2 regions of the Roseibium album genome follow, and region 1 is predicted to be linked to the other one. Evidence: predicted binding sites of a transcription regulator. Region 1 holds the regulator's gene; the other holds the start of a gene.
The links. Region 1 encodes PhoB, which activates phosphate uptake and scavenging genes when phosphate is short. Its sites were predicted from a motif close to TGTCATNNANCTGTCAT; they were not measured.
Positions count from the first base shown of each region.

Region 2: a site for PhoB is predicted at 1,816-1,832, ahead of ppk2 (polyphosphate kinase 2). Genes of this name have one in related genera too.

Region 1 covers NZ_OZ247583.1:2,879,860-2,883,736, forward strand. Annotated here, with positions in the region: gene phoU (phosphate signaling complex protein PhoU) at 11-709, shown strand; gene phoB (phosphate regulon transcriptional regulator PhoB) at 779-1,477, shown strand; gene ACO6TI_RS13370 (vWA domain-containing protein) at 1,567-3,219, opposite strand; gene ACO6TI_RS13375 (threonine ammonia-lyase) at 3,655-3,877, opposite strand, start outside.
Region 2 covers NZ_OZ247583.1:487,066-490,942, forward strand. Annotated here, with positions in the region: gene ACO6TI_RS02220 (Gfo/Idh/MocA family protein) at 1-688, opposite strand, end outside; gene ppk2 (polyphosphate kinase 2) at 794-1,702, opposite strand; gene ACO6TI_RS02230 (TetR/AcrR family transcriptional regulator) at 1,894-2,523, shown strand; gene ACO6TI_RS02235 (carboxyl transferase domain-containing protein) at 2,525-3,877, shown strand, end outside.

The DNA.
Region 1 (3,877 bases):
GGGACACAGGATGTCTGAACATACAGTCTCGGCATATGACGAAGAACTGACGGCAATGGCCGGAAAAGTCGCCGAGATGGGTGGCCTGGCGGAGCGCGCGTTTGCCGACGCGGTGTCCGCACTCGTCACACAGGATCACGAGCTGGCGAAATCGACGATTGAGAACGACGAACGTCTCGATGCCCTTCATCAGGAGGTCGAGATGAAACTCATCGAGATGATCGCACTTCGCCAGCCCATGGGGCAGGACCTACGTGAAATCACCGCTGCCAGCCGTATTGCGAACGATCTGGAACGTGTCGGCGACCTTGCCAAGAACGTCGCAAAGCGCGCCATTGCCATCGACAGCAATCTGAAATCAAAAAAACTTGCCATTGGTGTCGAGCACATGACCGAGCTCGCATTGGGTCAGTTGAAACAGGTCCTCGATGCCTATACGCGCCGCGACGCCGAGGCAGCCCGGCGGGTACAGGAAGCGGATGCAGAAGTCGATGCCATCTATACCTCCCTGTTCCGCGAGTTGCTCACCTACATGATGGAAGATCCGCGGGTCATCACCCAGTGCGTGCACCTGCTTTTCTGCGCCAAGAACATCGAGCGCATTGGCGACCATGCAACCAATATCGCCGAGAACGTCTACTACATGGTCACGGGTGACCGCCTTCCTGAAGACCGCGCAAAACTCGATGAAACAACCGGTGCCGTTTAGCCGTCGGAATTAGCGGGAAATACCCGGCCGGCGTCCTTTTGCCGGCCGACAATATCGGAGCGAGAATGAATGCCGAAGGTGCTTATCGTTGAAGACGAGGAACCGCTCAGCCTTCTTTTGAGATACAATTTGGAAGCAGAGGGATATCAGGTGGAATCCTGCATTCGCGGGGACGAAGCGGAAATCCGCCTGCGTGAAAGCCAGCCGGATCTTCTGCTGCTTGACTGGATGCTGCCGGGATTGTCGGGAATCGAACTTTGCCGGCGCTTGCGCGCCCGCGAAGACACCGAGCGCCTCCCGGTTATCATGCTGACGGCACGCGGCGAGGAGGCAGAACGGATCCGGGGCCTGTCCACGGGCGCAGACGACTATGTCGTTAAACCTTTCTCCGTCCCGGAATTGATGGCGCGTGTCAGGGCCATTCTGCGCCGGGCGAGTCCGGAAGTCGTTTCGACCATGCTCCGGTCCGGGGACATTGAACTGGACCGCGAAACTCACCGTGTGCGCCGGAATACCAGGGAAGTCCATCTGGGACCGACCGAATTCAGGCTTCTGGAGTTTCTCATGACATCGCCCGGCCGCGTTTTCTCCCGGGAACAACTTCTCGACGGTGTCTGGGGTCATGACGTCTATGTTGATGAACGCACGGTCGATGTTCATGTCGGGCGCCTGCGCAAGGCGCTCAACAAGGGCAAGGCCAAGGATCCGATCCGCACGGTCCGCGGTGCCGGTTACGCCTTCAATGACCAGTTCTCGGTCGCCGGCTGATCCGTTCCAGGACAGGCCCCTTCGGGCGAAGCTCCAATAATGAAAAAGCCCGCCGAATGGCGGGCTTTTTTTAAGACCGGTTCGATGTCTCACATCTTCGCCGTGATGAACTGACCGGGTTTGATGGTTACCTCGGGGACGATCGTCATTGGTGCCGAGCCCTTGATCTGCATGTCGATCTGGTAGCGTCCGGCTCCCAGGGGCATCGGTGGCCAGCGGTTGCTGGATGAACCGCTCCAGCTGATGCTGGCTTCCTTGCCCGAATCCAGGTTCTTGGCTGTCACCTTGATTTCACCCGGGATCTGGGTGTCGAACTTGATACCGGAGGTCAGTTTGGCGTCGACAAAGCCTTTTTCGGATACGGTTATTGTTCCGAAATCGGCTTCGCTGTGATTGTGCTCGGTCAACCTGAGCGCCAGATCATAAGTGCCCGGCGCCAGAAAAATCGGGCCCTGTCCGTCGAACTTGGTTTCGTTGCCGGCCGCATCCGTGACTTTGAGATAATAAATCTGGTCCCAGTCCGCGTTCCAGCTAAGGTTCAGCCCCTGGTCAAGCGCAATCTGAGTGAGCTTACCCTTGTCCAGCGAAATCCGACCCAGATTGACTTCCGCATGGTCATGCTCACTTTGGCGCACGATCAGAGTGTAGTCGCCAGGAGGAACCGGAACAGCGTCCCAGACCCAGTACCAGGCAGCAGGTTCCCGTTTGCGGAAACTGTTCTCAAGATCGCTGTCATTGGTGAGCAATTGCCAGTAATAGGGCTTGTCCTCGCCAGTGGGTGGCACGAGCTGAAGGCCGGTATCGATTGCTACCTCGGTCGTCTGTCCGGATGACACTGAGACCACCTCGGGAAGTGTCACTTCCTGGGCACCGTGTTCAAGATGTCTCCAGACCAGCTGATAGGCACCGGGCATCGCCGAGACGCTGTCTTCTGTGACCTTTGCAATCTCGTCGGCTGTTTCCGGGTTCGTTATCTTCCAGTACTTCGGCATTTTCACCCAGTCGGCGAGCTTCAGCTGGATCGTGCCGGGACCTGCAATCTGCAACTGAATTGTGTCGGCTGCCTCGGTGACTTCCGGTGCCTCAACAACGATGGTCTCCTGTGTGGCGATGCTTTCCGTAACTTGTGAAAGTGCCTCGACAAGACCTGATGTGTCGTTGGCCGGGAAGTAGGCGCCGCCGCCCTTTTCAGCCACGCATTGCAACTGCTTCTGTGCGTCTGCGTCCACACCATATCCGACAACATGGATCTTGAGGCCGGCATCGGATTTTTGCAATGCTTCGGCCAGAGCGCACGGATCGCCCTCGCAGGTTTCAATTCCGTCGCTGACCAGAACAATGGTCCTGTCGTCTTCCTGTCCCGTCAGCTTTTCTGCGGCAAGGCGCAAGGCTTCCGTAATCGGGGTCTTTCCGCGCGGAGACAAAGAATTGAGCTTGCCGCCGATCGCCGCCCCTCCCGCGGCGGAAATGGGATGAACCAGCTCGATGTCGGAGCAGTCTCCCTTGCGTCTGTGCCCGTAAGCAATCAGTCCTGCATTTACCGAAACCGGAAGCTTCGAGGTAACGCTGCTCAAGACTTCCCGCGCGACGGAAATCTTGGGGCGGCCGTCATCAAGACGTCCCCACATAGACCCGGAAGCGTCAAGGATAAACATGGAAGACGGATCAGCCAGGACTGGCGTACCAGTGGTCAAGCCGAATGCGAGAGCAGTAGATGCTGTAAGTATCTTAAGGCTTTTCATCCGATTCCTCTAAAATTCGTAGTTGGCTGGAAGGTCTATCAACCAGTCATTTAGAGAGAGAGTTGCGAAATAGTTACTTGAACTTTCTCTCGATCGGCCTCAGGTTAGAAGAGAACGGAAGTTTATCTGTAATATTGGTCACAATTCCGTATATCTACGGGAATATCTTGAAGGTATCGCTAAGTAAGGTAAACAAACAAAAAAGAGCGACTGTTTGGCAGGCTTTTAAATCTGATGGATCTGCTCTTGACCGACCGGGTGGAGCGCATATTCACTTGCTGTGTCGAAGCAAGAATAGTTGGCGTGCACTGAAAGGCCGTCCGAGTGCATTGGCGTTGGTATCGGTCGGCATGATACCAAGCTGACGCAATCGGTTCCGGCGCGGTGATTGTACTCACGCTGGAGCGCGGTCCCCGTCTGGGAAAATTGATGTCGTCAGCAGGCAGGCTCAGGCTCTGACTCCGGGTCGAGGTCCATGGCCTTGAGGGCCCGGTCCAGGCTGATGTTGTTACCGGTCAACAGCGTTGCTGCCGTTCTGCCATCGAGCGTGTCGACGCACTTGCGAAGGGCCGCGATCCCGGCCGCGGCTCCACCTTCAATCAGGCACTTCTCATGCGTAAGCGCGTATCTCATTGCGTCCACGATCTCTCGTTCCCGG
Region 2 (3,877 bases), 2.4 Mb from region 1:
AAACCGTGAATGTGAGCTGACGTCCCGATCCGAAGTCCATCATGGCGCTTGTAAACCTGTCGGTGCCGAATTCCGGATCGCGGTCGATTAACGAAACCACACGTTGCGGTTCGGCTTCAAAGAAGTAACGACCCGCAAGCATGGTGTAGCAGCCGATATCCATCAGGGCACCACCGCCCATGTCCGCGCGATTTCGAATGTTGTCCGGGTCGTCGTTGAAAAAGCTGAAGAAGCCCTGGATTGCCTGGAGGTCGCCAAGTTCACCGGAGCGGATGATTTCACGCGCCCGGATCCATTGCGGATGTGCGCGAACCATGAAGCCTTCCGCTATGAGCCTGTCCTTCGGCAGCGAAAGCAGCGTCGATGCATCTTCCGCGCTGAGGGCAATCGGCTTCTCGCAAAGCACATGCTTGCCGGCCTCGACTGCCTGGACCGTTACCGGCACATGCATGTGATTGGGCAGCGGATTGTAAATGGCGTCGATGTCAGGATCAGCAAAAAGCTCTTCATAGGACCCGTAGGCCTTTTCGATACCGAGTTCTCCGGCGATTTCACCCGCCTTGTCGCGATTGCGGGAGGCGATCGCCGCGACAACGCCGGTCTTCGAAGACTGTATCCCCGGTATGACCTTTTCCCGGCCGATCTTTGCTGTAGAAACGATCCCCCAGCGGATTTTACTGCCATCCATTGTCTATTTCTCCCGTTACCGAGGCACAATCGTTAGTTGGCATCAAAAATCCCGGCCTGCAAGACCGGGATCTTCAATACGATGGTTTGAGTCTATCACAGTTCGTCAAAATTTCTGAGGAACATAAAGATGCTCGGGCAGCACCTTGCGTTCGTAGTCCGGATTGAAACGGCGCTCCGGCAGGTTGATCTGCTCGTGTTGTATTTCCTCGTATGGCATCTGCGACAGAAGATGACTGATGCAATTCAGGCGCGCCTGTTTCTTGTCATTACCCTCGACGATAAACCAGGGTGCCTCGGGGATGTTGGTACGCTCGAAGGTCTCTTCCTTGGCTTTGGTGTAGTCTTCCCAGCGAACACGGGATTCCAGGTCCATCGGCGACAATTTCCACTGTTTCAGCGGATCGTGAATGCGCATCAGGAAGCGTAGCTGCTGCTCTTCATCCGTGATCGAGAACCAGTATTTGATCAACCGTACTCCGGAGCGGACAATCATGCGTTCAAATTCCGGCACATCGTTGAAGAACTGCTCGACCTCGTCTTCGGACGCAAAGCCCATCACCCGTTCAACACCGGAACGGTTGTACCAGGACCTGTCGAACAGAACCATTTCGCCGGCAGCGGGCAGGTGCGGCACATAACGCTGAAAATACCACTGGCTCTTCTCACGCTCCGTTGGCGCAGGCAAGGCGACGACGCGGGCAACGCGCGGATTGAGGCGCTGGGTGATCCGCTTGATCACACCGCCCTTGCCGGCGGCATCCCGGCCTTCAAACACAACAACGATCTTCTCGCCGGTGTGCTGAACCCAATCCTGCAATTTGACCAGTTCCGCCTGAAGCCTGAGCAGTTCGTGAAAGTAAGCGTTCCGGTCGATCGGCGACTTGTGCTTTTTCTCGGAAATGAACTGGAGATCCCTGGCAACCAGAAAGTCATCGATTTCCATTTCCAGTTCTTCGTCGAGAGTATCTGCCCATTCTGCTTCAACCCAGCTCTTTGCACTTTCGTCTGTCATCAATCGATCCCTTTGAACAATCTCAAACCGTTGTCTCTAACCCACGCAGAGTGTGAACAACTTAACCATGTAAGTTTTTTGACAGTCATGCCAATTCGACGAGTTCAACTGCCTTTCATCACATTTTCATCGCCGCAAACAACTTGAAAATGAATGAACGTTCATTTATAGAATGGGCAAGGGAGGATGCGATGCAGACGATCGCCACCAGATCTGCACCCGGATCAAAGGGCCAGGAAACCGCAAAACGTGTGCGCATGGCGGCACTGAAGCGATTTGCAGGTGCCGGTTACGCTGCGGTTTCCATGCGTGAAATTGCTGCCGATGTCGGGGTTCGGCCAGGCGCCCTCTACAATCATTTCCCGACGAAGCAGGACATTTTGAAGGATCTGATGCTGACCCATATGGCAGATCTGCTGACTGCCTGGGACACCGCACGGTTCCCGGAGGCGATGGACCCTCTTGAACGCTTTGTACGCTTCCATATCCGCTACCATCTGGAGCGGGCTGATGAGGTGTTCATTTCCTATATGGAACTGCGCAATCTTGAACCGGACAACTTCGAGATCATCGAAGCGGAACGCCGCCGTTACGAAGCCATCCTGACATCGATCCTGCACGAAGGATCCGCTGCCGGGAGATACAGCGTGGACGATCCGAAAGTCGCGACCAGAGCCATCATCGCCATGCTGACGGGCATCCCGACCTGGTACCGGGAGGGCGGTCACCTGGGTGAACACGACGTCGAGGACCTCTACCTGACCATGGTGCGCAAGGCCGTTGCATCCGAAACCAGAAATTTCCAAACGGAGACCGGATGACATGAGCATCCTGAAATCGAATCTGTCGCCGAGAAGCAGTGACTTTACAGCCAACAGGACTGCTCACGAAGCAGCCATGGAGTCTGTAAAGGAGGCTGCCCGGACAGCCCTCGACGGCGGCGGCGAGAACGCACGTCAGCGTCACGTTTCCCGCGGAAAGATCCTGCCGCGAGAGCGCGTGTCCCGACTGCTTGATCCGGGCTCTCCGTTCCTCGAAGTCGGCATGCTTGCAGCACACGAAATGTATGACGGGGCCGCCCCGTCCGCCGGCATGATTGCCGGCATCGGTCGCGTGGAAGGTCAGGAAGTCATGATCCTCGCCAACGACGCCACGGTCAAAGGCGGCACCTACTATCCGATGTCGGTGAAAAAACACCTTCGCGCGCAGGAAATTGCCTCGGAAAACAATCTGCCTTGCATCTATCTGGTGGATTCGGGCGGTGCCAATCTGCCCAATCAGGACGAGGTGTTTCCGGACCGGGACCACTTTGGCCGCATCTTCTACAATCAGGCGAACATGTCGGCGAAAGGCATCGCCCAGATCGCCGTTGTCATGGGATCGTGCACGGCAGGCGGTGCATATGTTCCGGCGATGTCCGACGAGACCATCATCGTCAGGAACCAGGGCACCATTTTCCTGGCTGGCCCACCCCTGGTGAAGGCAGCGACCGGCGAGGAAGTCACAGCGGAAGATCTCGGCGGCGGCGATGTGCACACGCGCCTGTCCGGTGTTGCCGACCACCTGGCCCGCGACGATGCGCACGCACTTGCGCTTGCCCGGCGCGCCATCGCCAGCCTGAATCGGACAAAGCCGACGCCGTTGACGCTGCAGACGCCGGAAGATCCGCTATACGACCCGGAGGAGATATTCGGCGTCGTCCCGGCGGACCTGAAAACGCCCTACGACATTCGGGAAGTGATTGCCCGGGTGGTCGACGGGTCGCGGTTTGACGAATTCAAGGCGCGCTACGGCACCACGATCGTTTGCGGCTTTGCCCATATTCATGGCATGCCGGTGGGCATCATCGCCAACAACGGCGTTCTGTTTTCCGAAAGCGCGGTCAAGGGAGCACATTTTGTCGAGCTGTGCTCGCAGCGGAAAGTCCCGCTTGTGTTCCTGCAGAACATCACCGGCTTCATGGTCGGGCAGAAATATGAAAGCGGCGGTATCGCCAAGGACGGCGCAAAACTTGTCACGGCGGTCGCCACCACCTCCGTTCCGAAAATCACCATGCTCGTCGGCGGTTCGTTCGGCGCTGGCAATTACGGCATGTGTGGCCGGGCCTATTCTCCCCGTTTCTTGTGGACCTGGCCCAATTCGCGGATCTCGGTCATGGGCGGAGAACAGGCCGCC